3 regions of the Neobacillus sp. S1227 genome follow, and region 3 is predicted to be linked to each of the others. Evidence: riboswitches for the same ligand, from Rfam matches in the RefSeq annotation. Region 3 holds a riboswitch; each other region holds the start of a gene.
What was found. Region 3 has a riboswitch for S-adenosylmethionine ahead of ACZ5AE_RS14920 (5-methyltetrahydropteroyltriglutamate--homocysteine S-methyltransferase). Riboswitches for the same ligand answer to the same signal wherever they lie in the genome.
Positions count from the first base shown of each region.

Region 1: another riboswitch for S-adenosylmethionine. It lies ahead of ACZ5AE_RS23910 (methionine biosynthesis PLP-dependent protein); the one in region 3 lies ahead of ACZ5AE_RS14920 (5-methyltetrahydropteroyltriglutamate--homocysteine S-methyltransferase).
Region 2: another riboswitch for S-adenosylmethionine. It lies ahead of ACZ5AE_RS24315 (O-acetylhomoserine aminocarboxypropyltransferase/cysteine synthase family protein); the one in region 3 lies ahead of ACZ5AE_RS14920 (5-methyltetrahydropteroyltriglutamate--homocysteine S-methyltransferase).

Region 1 covers NZ_AP038276.1:4,750,389-4,755,536, reverse strand. The annotation lists gene ACZ5AE_RS23920 (bifunctional homocysteine S-methyltransferase/methylenetetrahydrofolate reductase) at 1-142, opposite strand, end outside; gene metC (cystathionine beta-lyase) at 164-1,327, opposite strand; gene ACZ5AE_RS23910 (methionine biosynthesis PLP-dependent protein) at 1,327-2,439, opposite strand; SAM riboswitch class I at 2,522-2,634, opposite strand; gene ACZ5AE_RS23905 (helix-turn-helix domain-containing protein) at 2,733-3,080, opposite strand; gene ACZ5AE_RS23900 (polysaccharide biosynthesis protein) at 3,944-5,148, shown strand, end outside.
Region 2 covers NZ_AP038276.1:4,825,893-4,831,040, forward strand. The annotation lists gene ACZ5AE_RS24310 (methionine ABC transporter ATP-binding protein) at 1-598, opposite strand, end outside; SAM riboswitch class I at 721-827, opposite strand; gene ACZ5AE_RS24315 (O-acetylhomoserine aminocarboxypropyltransferase/cysteine synthase family protein) at 953-2,269, opposite strand; SAM riboswitch class I at 2,339-2,443, opposite strand; gene ACZ5AE_RS24320 (SCP2 sterol-binding domain-containing protein) at 2,525-2,881, opposite strand; gene ACZ5AE_RS24325 (nuclease-related domain-containing protein) at 3,126-4,040, shown strand.
Region 3 covers NZ_AP038276.1:2,945,484-2,950,631, reverse strand. The annotation lists gene ACZ5AE_RS14925 (multidrug effflux MFS transporter) at 1-556, opposite strand, end outside; gene ACZ5AE_RS14920 (5-methyltetrahydropteroyltriglutamate--homocysteine S-methyltransferase) at 743-1,870, opposite strand; SAM riboswitch class I at 1,955-2,054, opposite strand; gene ACZ5AE_RS14915 (hypothetical protein) at 2,324-2,530, shown strand; gene ACZ5AE_RS14910 (aldolase catalytic domain-containing protein) at 2,639-3,598, shown strand; gene ACZ5AE_RS14905 (SE1832 family protein) at 3,715-3,918, shown strand; gene ACZ5AE_RS14900 (LLM class flavin-dependent oxidoreductase) at 3,993-4,988, opposite strand; gene ACZ5AE_RS14895 (DUF3219 family protein) at 5,007-5,148, opposite strand, start outside.

The sequences.
Region 1 (5,148 bases), 1.8 Mb from region 3:
CTTTATGGATATTCTGAATTTGCTCAGGGCGAGAAAGATTCAATTCCTCAAAACAGGAATCTTTTCCATAGGAATAAAGCATTGTTCCCATAGCCCCGTCGGCAATTAAAATTTGACTTTGTAATTTTTCTAGAAGACTCATCGCTATTCTCCTTAAGAGAGCTTATTTCACCTGTAGCTTTTCCAAGGCTTGTGAAAAATCCTTAATCAAGTCTTCAGGTTTTTCAAGTCCGACTGAAAGTCGCAGCAGACTGTTTTTAATTCCCCTTTTTTCCCTTTCTGCTTGCGGCATGGCGGCGTGAGACATTTTTGCCGGATAGGACAAGATTGATTCTACTGCACCAAGACTGACCGCAAAGACAGGAATTTTTACATTTGACACAAAATTCCGAAGGGCATCCTCGTCAGCCAGTTCAAATGAAAGAACAGCACCCGCACCGCTTGCTTGAGCTTCCTGTAATTCCTTCTCTGGGTGATTTTCAAGTCCTGGATAATATACCTTTTCAATAAGCGGATGCTCTTCTAGGAATTTGGCAATCTCTAATGCGGCTTTCTGTGATTGCTCAAGGCGAACATGAAGAGTTTTTAAGCCTCTCATCACAAGCCAGGCATCCTGTACGCCGAGTACTGCTCCAAACGAATTTTGAAGAAAATAAAGCTGTTTCGCCAATTCCTCGTCTTTAACGACCGCAAGTCCTGCTACCACATCGCTGTGTCCTGAAAGAAACTTGGTGGCACTGTGAAGGACAATATCCGCACCAAGCTCTAATGGCCTTTGCAGAGCAGGGGTAAGGAAGGTATTATCAACAAAAGTCAGGGCGCCAATGGACTTTGCCAGTTCGCTGATGGCTTTGATGTCAGTCACCTTCAACGTCGGGTTGGATGGTGTTTCGACATAAATGGCCTTTGTGTTTGGCTTAATTGCTTGTTTGACTTGTTCAAAGTCGGTCATATCGACAAAGGTATGTTCAATCCCGAAACGTGTCAATACTTGCGTAACCATCCGATAGGTCCCGCCGTATACATCCTCTGTCACAATCACATGATCTCCAGAGGAGAGAAGCAAAAAGGCAGTGGAAATGGCAGCCATTCCTGAAGAGAAGGCAAATCCGCGAACTCCGCCTTCCAGTTCTGCAATAATATCTTCTAATGCTTCCCGAGTTGGGTTTAAACTGCGGGCGTAATCGTATTTTCCGAAACTGTCAATTTCAAATTGATGAAAGGTGGATGCGTGCTGGATTGGAACACTGACCGCTCCTGTTTGTGCATCCATTTTATGACGATTATGAAGAAGCTTTGTTTCAAAACTAAATTCCTCGTGTCCCATCAAACATTCACTCCTTCAACTAATTTTGCAAAAGCTTGCTCTAGGTCAAAAATGATATCTTCTGCGTCTTCAATTCCTACTGAAAAACGCAATAAACGGTTACAGACGCCTTTTGCAATCCGGATTTCTTCAGGAATATCGGCGTGTGTCTGGGTCGCCGGATAGGTGATAAAGCTTTCAGTTCCGCCAAGGCTTTCGGCAAATGAAATTAATTTTATGCTTTGCAGGAACGGATTTACCCACGTTTCATCTTTTAAACGGAACGAAACCATTCCGCCTCTTCCAGGGTAAAGCACATCGGCTACCGCATCGCTATTAGATAGAAATTCGACTACCGCTTTAGCGTTTTTCTCATGTCTTTCCATACGAAGTGATAATGTTTTCATCCCGCGCATTAACAGCCAGGAATCGAATGGGCTTAAAACAGCACCAGCTCCATTATGATGGAAAGCTAATGCTTCACAAAGCTCCTTGCCTTTAGCTACAATAAGCCCTGCGAGCACATCGTTATGTCCTCCAAGGTATTTCGTCGCACTATGCATGACAATGTCTGCACCAAGTGCAATCGGCTGCTGCAGCAGCGGGGTGTAGAAGGTGTTATCCACAATTAACAATACGCCGTGATTCTTGGCAATTTTAGCTATGGCTGCAATATCTGCCTCCTGCATAAGCGGATTGGTTGGTGTCTCTAGGAAGATCGCCTTTGTCTGTGGAGTAATGTTCTTCTCAACCTCTTCTGGGTTACAGGTGTCGACATATTGACTTTTCAATCCCCATTTTTGAAAGCCCTTTTCTAATAAACGGTAGGTTCCGCCATATAAATCCTCGCTAACCAGCCATTCATCACCAGACTGAAATAAGGAAAGAATTGTTAAAATTGCCCCCATTCCAGAGCTGCAGGCAAAGCCTTGATCTCCGCCTTCTAAATCGGCGATAGTTTTCTCAAGCAGCTGGCGTGTCGGATTTCCGGTTCGAATATAATCAAAGCCAGTTGACTGTCCAATCCCCTCGTGCCGGAATGCAGTTGAAAAATATACTGGGGGATTAACGGTTCCTGTTGTAGTTTCACTGCGGTTCCCAATTTGAGCAAGTTTCGTATCGATTTTATACATGGTTGTCTACACTCCTCATTAATATTAAAAAAAGGCCTTCTATAAGAAGAAGACCTTTGCATGTACAACACATCTGTCACTCTTCTTATCTCGCAAATTTGTAACAATTTGCAGGACTTAGCACCGTTTCAATGAAGGTCATTGAAGGTTGCTGAGGTGTCACCGGGCCCTTCCCTCAACCTCTCTTGATAAGAACATATTAATATTTAGATTATTTATAAAATTTACTACACTAAATGAATGGTGTCAATGTATTTTCTTTATTTTCTAATTAAGTTATTTAAGGAAGCGCTTTATTGCTTTTTTTCCCAGAGTTTAAATTTAATATAGTTAATGTATTCTCGAAAATCATCTTTGTCTATTCCATCTTCAATAGCTTTTTCAATAATTTTTTTCCACTCTTCATCTAATGGTTCATTTTCATTAGAATCAAAATCATCTCTATCAAGTCCTGTTAATAAATATTCAATAGAAACATCCAAGGGTTTAGTAACTTTCGTTAAAAAATAAATAGATGGATTTTTATTTAGGTTCCTTTCAATATAACTTAGATATGATTTTGAGACATTTGCAAGTTCAGCAAGCTCTGTAATAGATAAGCCTTTTTGTTTTCGTAAATTTTTTATTCGTTCGCCAATCATAGTAATCTCCTCTTTACCCAAATTTTCAAATTAATCATCAGTTTCAGGAATAGACCTGAAAGAAATTAAAAAACTTTTATTTGGCAGCTATGAAATACCAAAAATAGGCCGTAATGTAAAAATGTTTGCGGGAAAAATCCATTCAGAAAAAATTTTCTATATCCGGGGGTCAGTATTGCTCTTCATCTGTCGTAGTCACTAGCAGGAAGTTGAAGGGAATTCTATTTGTAATACAAGGAAGAAATAATTTGTTTTTTCTTTAAGAATGATTTCTTTACTATTTATATTTATTCTTGGACAATGAAAATTTCACAGTTAATGATATTATAACTTACAATTAATTCTTTTTAAAGAACAAATTAACGATTGAAATTACGAAGGTAGTTGATTTTATATTGGATTTTTTTGGGCTATTGCCGAAATGTTCTTTATTAGGAACGTTTGGTTGTTGTTGGAAATATTTATCTAATGCTGTTCTTTACGAAGAACACTTTGTTTGTTATAATGTGGATATCGAAGTAATAGGAAAAAAGATATGGGGAAATTGGCCAATGATTATATTGTTGGTGTTTTTTGAATAAAAATGTTCTTAATAAATCATTTTTTACTATTATTTAATGAATGGAATGTTAAATAAGTAATAGGTGAGGTCTCCTAACCATTATCAATGGAGACACTCGGTCATGCTGTGGGTTGAAATAAACCTTAGACGCTAGTCGTCAAGAGTGTGACGTGAGGGGGGGTTGGATGCCCCATTTTTAAATTAAAGCTTCTGAATATCCTGCTTCAGAAAGCTGGGTATTCAAAAGCTTTAATTTAAGATGCATTAAACTATTTTTTATGTACTTAAAAGGGGAGAGATTATGACCTATCGTCAAAGGCTGTCATTATTTTTTCTAGTTGATTCATGTGTTGTAATAATAGTGTTATTCATAAGTAGATTTCTAGTTGACGCAACAACAAATGTATTTACCAATCTGAATATCGTCACTTCAATCTCCATTTTATTAAGCCATCACCTCTTTTCTATTATTTTTAAACTCTATAAAAAAGCTTGGCAATATGCCAGTATTGGGGAGTTGCTCGTTATCTTCAAGGTGGTTACATTCACAATCATGACGGCGGCGGTTTTGCAGAAGCTGTTCTTCATTAAAATCGATTTCAGGCTCCTGGCAGTCATCTGGTCCCTTCATATTTTGTTTATTGGCGGCTCCAGATTTTGCTGGCGGATGTTTCGTGATTCCATCATCAATAAAAACCAAAATAAAAGCCTAACACTGATCATTGGCGCAGGATCAGCAGGAACAATGGTTGCAAGACAGCTTTTAAAAAATCGGGACACACATCTTCTTCCAATAGGCTTCATTGATGATGACCCCAAAAAACAAAAGCTTGATATTCTGGGTATTCCTGTAGTCGGGGGAGTTCCTTCGATAGAATTGGCGGTTCGAGACTTAAATATTAAAAACATTATTATAGCTATTCCCTCACTTAGCAGAAAAGACTTAAATGTTATTTTTCACGAATGCGCCAAGACGGCTGCTAAAACGCAAATCCTTCCGATGCTAGAGGATTTGGTGACCGGAAAGATATCTGTTAATCAGTTTCGCGATGTTCAGGTAGAGGATCTTTTGGGAAGGGAGCCAATAGAACTCGATATGGCCTCCATTTCAAAATACACCACGGGGAAAACGGTCCTAGTTACAGGTGCCGGTGGTTCGATTGGATCAGAAATTTGCCGGCAAGTTGCCCATTTTAATCCAAAAAAATTAATTCTTTTAGGCCATGGCGAAAATAGCATTTATACAATTGAAATGGAACTAAAGGAAAGCTTTAAGGGATCACCTATTCAATTCATTACTGAAATTGCCGACATTCAAGATGATATAAAAATAGATACGATTGTACGAATGCACAAGCCGGATGTTGTCTATCACGCAGCGGCTCATAAACATGTCCCCTTAATGGAACGCAATCCTGAGGAAGCAATAAAAAATAATCTGATTGGCACAATCAATATTGCAAATGCTGCATCTGCTCATGACGTAGAAACATTTGTGATGGTCTC
Region 2 (5,148 bases), 1.9 Mb from region 3:
CATGGGTGATCAGAACGATTGTTAGACCAAATTTTTTATTAATATCTACTAAAAGGTCGAGAATGGAGTCTGTTGTTTGTGGATCGAGTGCAGAAGTCGCCTCGTCACATAACAATACCTTTGGGTTATTGGCAAGGGCTCTCGCAATTCCGACGCGCTGCTTCTGCCCGCCGCTTAGCTGCGAAGGGTAAGCGTCTCCTCTGCCTTCAAGACCTACTAACTTGATTAACTCATCAACTCGTTTTTTTCTTTCCGGTGCGCTTACACCTGCAATCTCCAATGGAAAAGCAATGTTTTCGCTGACTGTTCTTGACCAAAGCAAATTGAAGTGCTGAAAAATCATGCTGATTTCCTGACGAGCTTTTCTAAGTTCTGCACCCTTTACTTTTGAAATCTCCTTACCCGCCACGTTAACTGTTCCTTCCGTAGGCAGCTCGAGACCATTTAACATACGGATTAAGGTACTTTTACCAGCCCCGCTATATCCGATCACACCGAAGATTTCTCCCTCTTTTATATCCAGGTTTACTTCATCAACTGCTTTTAACTGTCCCTGCTTAGTAGAGAAAAGCTTTCGTACATTTTTAATTGAAATCATTGAATCACCTACTTCTTATCCTTATTATAGGATTTGATAATTTTTATGAAAGGATTCTATTTTAGTAAAATAAATAGCCTCTCTGCGCAGGCAGAAAGGCATCATTATCAAATGAATCCTTTCTCCCATCTCTCAAAGCCGTAAGCTTTGTGTGAATTGGCACCATTTCAATAAAATTGACGGTTGCCGGGCTTCATAGGGCACATCCCTCCACCTCTCTCGATAAGAGCAAAAGCTATCCTATATAAAATTAGTCATTCTTTAATACTATTATTATGAAAGTAATCGTATCACGGTTAGAAAGTAGTGTCAACGACAAAATTCTACATATTCAAATAACTTTTTCAAGAAAATTTAGGCATTTGTTGTTAAAGAGGTTAGGCCAGTTGCAGCTTCGATTGCGTCTTCCAAATCTTCTACCAAATCCTCGACATTTTCAATTCCGATGGAAAGACGGATCAAGTCCTCGGAAACACCCGCCGCCTTTAAACCTTCCGCATCCAGCTGCTGATGGGTGGTGCTTGCCGGGTGAATAATTAAGCTCTTGGCATCGCCAACATTGGCCACGTGCGCCCATAAAGTGATGGCATCGATTAATTTCGCACCGGCTTCTCTTCCGCCTTTAATGCCAAATACAACCATGGAGCCAGCGCCCTTAGGCAAATATTTTTGTGCCAAGTCATAGTCAGGATGTGTTGGATGCCCCGGATAAGAAACCCACTCCACCGCTGGATGGTTGTGAAGGTACTCCACGACCTTCTGGGTATTGGCAACATGTTCTTTCATCCGTACGTGTAAGGTTTCCAATCCTAACACGAACTGGAATGCGTTTTGCGGGCTTAAAGCCGGCCCCATGTCACGAAGAAGCTGGACGCGCGCCTTAATAATATATGCTACCGGTCCAAGTGCCTCTGCATACACAAGGTCATGATAGCTTGCATCTGGTGTGGTGAAGCCAGGGAATTTCGGCGAATTCCAATCAAACTTTCCGCCGTCGACGATGATGCCTCCAGTCGTTGTTCCATTACCCAACAGCCACTTGGTTGCGGAGTGAACGACGATATCTGCCCCGTGCTCAATCGGACGGCACAGATATGGAGTCGCAAAGGTGTTGTCTACAATGAGAGGGACACCTGCTTCATGAGCAATATTAGCTACCTTTTCAATATCTAGAATTCTTAAGCTCGGATTGCCGATCGTTTCAGCGAATACGGCTTTTGTTTTGTCCGTAATGGCAGCACGGAAGTTTTCCGGAATCTCTGGATCTACAAACTTCACATTAATCCCGTATTTTGGAAGGGTCACAGCAAATAAATTATAGGTTCCACCGTAAAGGTTGGATGCAGCAACAATCTCATCTCCCGCTTCAGCAATGTTTAAGATGGCCAGCGTAATGGCTGCCATGCCGCTGGCCACTGCCAGAGCGCCAACTCCACCTTCTAGGAGCGATACTCTTTCTTCGAAAACGGTTGTAGTTGGATTGTGAATCCTTGTGTATATGTACCCAGGTTCTGCTAATGCGAACAGGTTGGCAGCATGCTCTGTGCTTTTGAATTGATATGCGTTATTTTGATAGATTGGAACCGCCCGTGCTCCTGTTACCGGGTCTGGTGTAAGACCACCGTGAACACTTAATGTTTCAAACCTTAACTTCTTTTGTTTTTCTGACATAGTTCTAATTCCCTCCCATTATAAAAATAAAACCCATGCTTCCTATAAGAAGATGGGGGTTCTCCGCTCTTCTTATCTTTCAGAGCCTGTTTGCTCTGCTGGATTTAGCACCGTGTGTGGTCTACCGGTTGCCGGGCTTCAACGGGCCAGTCCCTCCGCCGCTCTTGATAAGAATGTTTATTTAGTTCGCCGAACGTTGATTGAATATTCTAAAAAAATAATACCTGAAGTTTAATTCCGAGTCAATACCTTTGATTAAATTATTTTGGCTAGATTGTGTTGGGGTTTTGTTAAATAAAAAAGGGACTCAAGTAATAATATATTTCTTAATGAACCTGTTATGTTCAAGGCCCCGTTTCGATCTAGCACTCTTAACCTCTCTTGCCCTTCAAGTAGCTGCTTGATTTGATGTGATTCACCGTGGATTTGACAATGCACCTGCTCCACTTGTCTGTCATAGAGAGCGAAAATTTCCCCGTTTTTAATAACTAGTTGAAGCAATTGCTGTTCGGTAGTGCTTAGGCTTACCTTTAGTTCTGCGTGCTGAATTAGCGGAAGAATATGCTTTTGGTCTTTGAAGGTTTTTAAAAAGCTATTTACATCTTCTATCATTTTAATCACTCCGAAATTCTCGTCTATAACCATTACTATTCAGCAGTAATTGGTCTATTCCTCTATGAATTGGTCGACATTATCTTCGGACGAGTGGGGAAATATTAGCATTTCCCGAGAAATATGTCGGAAGATGAGGGATGCTGGTAATGTTAACAAAATATTCATACATTCTAATTTGCATTTAAGTAAGTTGGAGTAAAATTGGATATGGGTATTTTAATAGTTTGAAAGGATGTGGACTATGCCTACACCAAAAAAATCACGCCATGAACCAAAGGAGTTACTTGAATTAAGGGCCTTAAACCCGCGGATGAAGCTTTCTGACAAAGACGGGAGAAAGTACTACGCTCTTGAAAAAGGCTATCAAGGAGAAGTAATGTTTGATTCAATTACCGAACGATTGGGGAATAACTGCATCGTATTAAATGGCTTGCTCTTTAAATTGAAAGAAAAGTACTTTCAAATCGATACTGTGATTATTTTTCAAAAAACGATTTACCCCATTGATGTTAAAAATTTTGAAGGAGACTATATTTATAAGTCTGATCCCGACCGCTTTTGTAAAAATGATACCGAAATTGACGACCCTTTCCTTCAATTGTTGAAGGCCGAATCCAAGCTGCGGCAGCTTCTCGAAGAGTACAAATTTAATCTACCGGTTGAATCCTACGTTGTTCATATTAGCCCCACCTTCACTTTATACAATGCACCCCAAAACAATCATGTTATTTTCCCAACACAAATCAATCGCTTCATCAGAAAATTAGAAAATATCCCATCAAACCTGAACGGAGGCCATGAAAGATTGGCTGACCTGTTAATTTCACTGGATCAGGGTGATTATCCAAATGCTACAAAGCCGACTTATAGTTATGAGGAGCTGAAAAAGGGTCCTTATTGTTCGAAGTGCCACTCATTTTCGGTTTCTGTTGGGGAGAGGAAAATGGTTTGTAATACTTGTGGGTGTGAGGAGAGACTAGAGTCGGTAGTGCTACGGAGTGTTGGGGAGTTAAGATTGCTTTTTCCGGAGTTTAAGATTACGACTAATTTGGTGTTTGAGTGGTGTGGAGGGAGCGGCTCTAAAAAGATGATTGGAAGAATCCTAAAGGAACACTACACATTAATGGGATATGGTCAATGGACTTATTATGAGTAATATTTTCTGGCTGTTTTGGAGTCAATAGATCCTTTGGCTACCCTGTTTCCACTTTTGGTTGAATTTCGGTAGCCAATAGCTCTGATTGGCTACCCTGTTTCCTCTTTTGGTTGAATTTCAGTAGCCTATAGCTCTGATTGGCTACCCCGTTTCCACTTTTGGGTGAATTTCGGTAGCCTATAGCTCTGATTGGCTCCCCTGTTTCCTCTTTTGTCTGAGTTTCGGTAGCCAATAGCTCTGATTGGCTACCCTGTTTCCTCTTTTGGTTGAGTTTCGGTTGCCTATAGCTCTGATTGGCTACCCTGTTTCCTCTTTTGGGTGAATTTCAGTAGCCAATAGCTCTGATTGGCTACCCTGTTTCCTCTTTTGTCTGAGTTTCGGTTGCCTATAGCTCTGATTGGCTACCCCGTTTCCTCTTTTGGTTGAATTTCGGTAGCGTATAGCTCTGATTGGCTACCCTGTTTCCACTTTTGGTTGAATTTCAGTAGCCTAGAGCTCTGATTGGCTACCCTGTTTCCACTTTTGGTTGAATTTCAGTAGCCTATAGCTCTGATTGGCTACCCTGTTTCCTCTTTTGCCTAAGTTTCGGTTGCCTATAGCTCTGATTGGCTACCCTGTTTCCACTTTTGGTTGAATTTCGGTAGCCAATAGCTCTGATTGGCTACCCTGTTTCCTCTTTTGTCTGAGTTTCGGTAGCCAATAGCTCTGATTGGCTACCCTGTTTCCTCTTTTGCCTAAGTTTCGGTAGCCTATAGCTCTGATTGGCTACCCTGTTTCCTCTTTTGTCTGAGTTTCGGTAGCCAATAGCTCTGATTGGCTACCCTATTTCCACTTTTGGTTGAATTTCAGTAGCCTATAGCTCTGATTGGCTACCCTGTTTCCTCTTTTGCCTAAGTTTCGGTAGCCAATAGCTCTGATTGGCTACCCTGTTTCCTCTTTTGCCTAAGTTTCGGTAGCCTATAGCTCTGATTGGCTACCCTGTTTCCTCTTTTGTCTGAGTTTCGGTAGCCTATAGCTCTGATTGGCTACCCTGTTTCCTCTTTTGGTTGAATTTCGGTAGCCAATAGCTCTGATTGGCTACCCTGTTTCCTCTTTTGTCTGAGTTTCG
Region 3 (5,148 bases):
CAATGATACTTAAAACAATGAAGACGCCTTGCCAAGGAACGGCCTTAAGCAGCTGCGCACCCACGATCGGAGCGAGGATAGGGGCCAGCCCGTTCACCAATGCAAGGAGTGCAAAAAACTTGGTTAATTCAGTTCCTGAATATAAATCTCTGACAATCGCCCTTGAAATCACAATTCCTGCTGATCCAGCAAAGCCCTGTATAAGCCTTAAGATAATCAATCCCCAAACGGAAGGACTAAATACGCATAAAAGTGACACGATAAAATAAATCATTAAGCCAACTAAAAGTGGTTTTCGGCGGCCAGTTACATCACTGATAGGACCAGTGAGCAGTTGTCCCGAAGCTAAACCGAGCACGAAAAGCGACAGACTGAGTTGAACAGAAGATGCGTTTGTATCGAAATCTTTCGCGATATTTGGCAGGGCCGGTAAATACATATCAATGGATAAAGGTCCAAATGCTGCAAGTGAACCGAGTACGATTGCCATCCATACTCGTTTAGAACGAGAAAGCACTTGTTGATTATCCTCTGGCTTGTGTATGAATTCCCCCATATATAAGTTATTCCTCCAGTTATATATATGCAATCTAGTTTTCTTGGATTTTATCATTCTATGTTAACAGATTAATGTATATTTGGAAATTCTTAAAAGTAGGAACAAACAACTAAATTAGGAAACTATTTAATAAAAAAGGCCGTCTTTCATAATATAAATGGAAGGCGGCCTTTCCGAGTGGATTTAAATGGTACCCCAAACATCCTTAGCAATAGTCACTACATGTTTAATCTTATTCCATTGCTCTTCTTCAGTTAATATATTTCCTTCTTCCGTGCTGGCAAAACCGCATTGAGGGCTAACTGCCAAGTTTTCCAGAGGAATGAATTGACTGGCTTCTTTAATTCGCGCTTTTATGGATTCTGGATCCTCGAGTTCTGGGAATTTAGATGTAAATAATCCTAGTACAACGGTTAGGTTAGGACACTTGAAGCCTTTTAAAGGTTCGAAGTCACCAGAGCGCTGATCATCATACTCTAAGAATAGCCCATCCACATTTAACTCAGCGAAAATGGCATCGGAAATTTGATCGTACCCGCCGCTTGTGATGTAGGTGGATCTGAAGTTTCCGCGGCAAATATGCATGGTTATAGTCAAATCTTCCGGCTTATTGGCAATGGTTTCATTAATTGCACTTACTCTTGTTTTAATGATTTCATGTACATCTAAGCCAACTTTTTCTATCACTGCCTTGATCCGCTCTTCTGAAACAAAATCAATCCAGGATGTGTCGTCTAATTGCAAGTAACGACAGCCTGCATCATAGAAAGCCTGGATGGCTTTTTGATAAGCAGCAACAGTATCCTTAAAAAACTGCTCATTGTTACCATTGTAATATTCATCACCCTGAATTCGAGTAAATAACATATTCGGGCTTGGAATGGAGAACTTTGCAACTTGACTGCCATCACCATATTTTTCAACTGCCTGTTTTAAAAACTTGAAATGCTCCAGCATATAATGATCATTAAAGTCTACTTTACCAACAACTTTAATAGCGCTATTTCTTGTTTGGGCACCCTTAAAGCTGCTGATATATTCATTTTCAAAGAACTCTACACCTTCCAAACCAGCCAAGAAATCCAAGTGCCACCATGAACGTCTAAATTCACCATCTGTGATGGATTTTAGGCCAGCCTCAATTTGGTTTTGAACCAATTTCTCAATTTCTTTATCCTCAACCGCCTTCAGGGCTGCTGCTTCAATTTCCCCATTGGCAAAAGCCTTTCTAGCTTCTTTAATCGGTTCTGTACGAAGAAAGCTTCCAACATGGTCGGCTTTGAATGGAGTTTTAACTAGTGTTGTTGTCATTAATTATTCCTTCTTTCTCGGTGTAATAAAAAACCCTCTTCTCAAAAATTAAGAAGAGGGGGGTAATAGACATTACTAGATCTCTTCTTATCTTCAAGCAAATCGCTTCTGGAATTGGCACAGTACTAACGTGTCTGCTGCCGAGGCTTCAAAGGGCCAGTCCCTCCACCTCTCTTGATAAGAATATTCAAAAATATTTAACTAAAAATTAAGTTACACCTGTTGAACAATTATGTCAAGAGGTGATGCACGGGGACGGATCTCATGCTTCATTAGCATAAGACCCTCCACAAACATCTTGATCTCATAATTATGTCGCAATTTGTCGAAAAATATATAAAAATGTACGCGTTTTCACCTGATATGATAGGTTCTATACAAATATTCTAAATATTCGCCCCTTTGTGATTAGCCAGTAAAAATACATTTATCGGTCTGACAGGAGGTATATCAATGTGCAAAAAACAAAGAAACAAAAATGTAGCTGTAAATTTTGAAATACCAGAACAGATCTTACAAAGTTTTAGTGATGCTGTCGAAAGAAATGGAAAGTCAATGAGTGACGTGCTTAGGTTATATATGCAAAAATACATATGGAAACAAAGTGAATTGCAAAGAAATAGACAAATGCGGCGTCAAAGTCTTGGAGCCAAGAGATAGAAAAACCCAAGTATTTCTAGACATGTCAGTTTGACACCTTTAAAGGATTCATGGTATATATATTCAAATTATGTCAAATGGGCATAACCACAGGGGGTATTTAAAATTATGGAACATCGCAGCAAAATTTTAGATTGTACAATCCGAGATGGGGGATTAGTTAACAATTGGGACTTCAGTGTCGAATTTGTCCAGGACTTGTATAATGGATTAAGTGAGGCAGGCGTTGAATATATGGAGCTTGGCTACAAAAATTCTGCTAAACTTCTAAACGCAACTGAGCCAAATCCATGGAGATTTCTTGATGATAACTTCCTGAAGGAAATCATTCCTGAGAAAAAGTTCACGAAGCTATCTGCTTTAGTAGATATTGGCCGTGTAGACCCAAACGATATCCTGCCTCGTGAGCAAAGTGTGTTGGATATGATCAGGGTAGCCTGCTATATCCGTGAAGTGGACAAGGGCTTGGAGCTTGTCCAAATGTTCCATGATTTAGGCTATGAGACAACGCTCAATATTATGGCATTATCCAGCGTTCCTGAACAGAAGCTTATTGAAGCAATGGAAATGGTCAAAGAAAGTCCAGTAGATGTTGTGTATATTGTTGACTCCTTTGGAAGCTTAGACCCGGCAGATATTGCGCATCAAGTGAAAAAGTTTCAAGCAATGCTTCCTAACAAGCAGCTTGGAATTCATACTCATAACAATTTGCAGTTAGCATTTGCCAATACATTGACCGCACATCAAAATGGGGTTACCTTCTTGGATTCCTCTGTTTACGGCATGGGACGGGCGGCTGGAAACTGCAATACAGAGCTTCTAGTCAGCTACATAAAAAAACCAAGCTATGAACTTAAACCGTTACTTGGTGTAATCGAAAAGCACATGTTAGACATGAGAGAAAAATGGGAATGGGGCTATATCATTCCTTATATGATCTCTGGTGTCCTAAATGAGCATCCACGGGTGGCAATGGCTTATCGAAATAGTGATGAGCGTGACAAATTCGTTGACTTCTATGACAAGGTAACAACACCTGAAGCAACTTTAGCAACTACTACTAGGTAGTTAATTAAATGTACAGCCGCCTGCGGGCGGTTCTTTTTTTGGGGAGTAAAGCAGCTGGGCAGATTAGTGGCGAAAACAAAACAAATTTGTAATCATGAAAAGATGATTTAAGACATATGGAGAGTGAACCGATAATGGACAAAAAACAGATTGAGTATAAAATTTTAGAGTTGAAAGATGAATACCTACAGCTGCAACATAATCTAGAAAAATTAGAGTATGTAAATGGAAACATAGCCCCGTTGGAAAAACGACTATTTGAAATTGAAGTGGAATTGAATTCTCTTAATCAATTATTACGAAAAATGGCCAGACAATAAAAACTCAGTTAAAGAGACCATCGAAATGATGGTCTCTTTTCTTGTATCAATGTTCTAATATCTATATTAGATAGTTATAAAAGCACTTTTTCCGCGACGAGTCGATAGGATTCGATGCGATCCTTCGGAGAATGTGTAATCGTTAATATCATAATTTCATCTGCATTATATAAAGCTTGTAACTGCTCAAGTTTCTTTTTTACTTCTAGCGGATTGCCTATGATCATCTTCTGTTTCATTGCTGCTACTTTTTCTAGTTCTTTTTCATTAAGTTCAATTTGCTTTGCTTCCTCGATGGAGGGCACAAATTTGCCTTCGCCTTTTTCCTTCTGCAATGACCAAATTAAATTACATAACGCGATGTCTTCTGCTTTTTCGGTTGTTTCCGCACAAACCACGTAAACAGTTAACAATACCTGAGGGGCTTGGCCGTGTTGGTTAGGTTGAAAGGTATCAAGATATTGTTGGATGATTTCTGCTCCGTCTTTATCACTCATGAACTGGCCGAATGCATATGCCAAGCCGTGTTCAGCAGCAAGCAGGGCACTTTTTTTACTTGTACCAAGAATCCACGGCAGCGGCGGCACTTCCGGCAGGGGAGAGGCCTTTACTTTTGAAAACTCGTGTTCTTCAGGAAAATCATTTTTTAAAAAGTGAAGCAGTTCTTTTACTAAGTCAGGCATTTTCCAAACCTGTTGTAAAAAGTTATCGGATAAAGCATTCGTTGCTTCCGCTGAACCGCCCGGTGCACGCCCAATGCCTATATCAATACGATTCGGATATAAGGTAGCCAGCATATTGAAAACCTCGGCCACCTTATATGGTTTATAATGCGGCAATAAAACCGCCCCAGAACCGAGGCGAATCCGTTTGGTATTGGCACCAATATAACTGATCATCACTTCAGGGGCAGAGCAGGCGAGACCTGGCAAATCATGATGTTCGGAGATCCAATATCGTGTGTACCCTAGCTCATCTCCAGCTTGGGCTAGCTTCAACGATTCATCCAATGCCTCTTTTGCTGTTTGATTGGAGGAGATGGGAGATAAATCTAATATGCTTAATTTCACTGCACCATGCCTTCTTTCTTAATTCTTCACTTCGAGTAAAGTCAATGTAAAAATGCCTACTTGTCCTTTTTCATATAGGTTCGTAACAGAAGTGGAATATTGTTGAATGGTCCCTCTAAACGCTAAACCAGTTTCAGGAACTTTTACATCAAAGGACCCT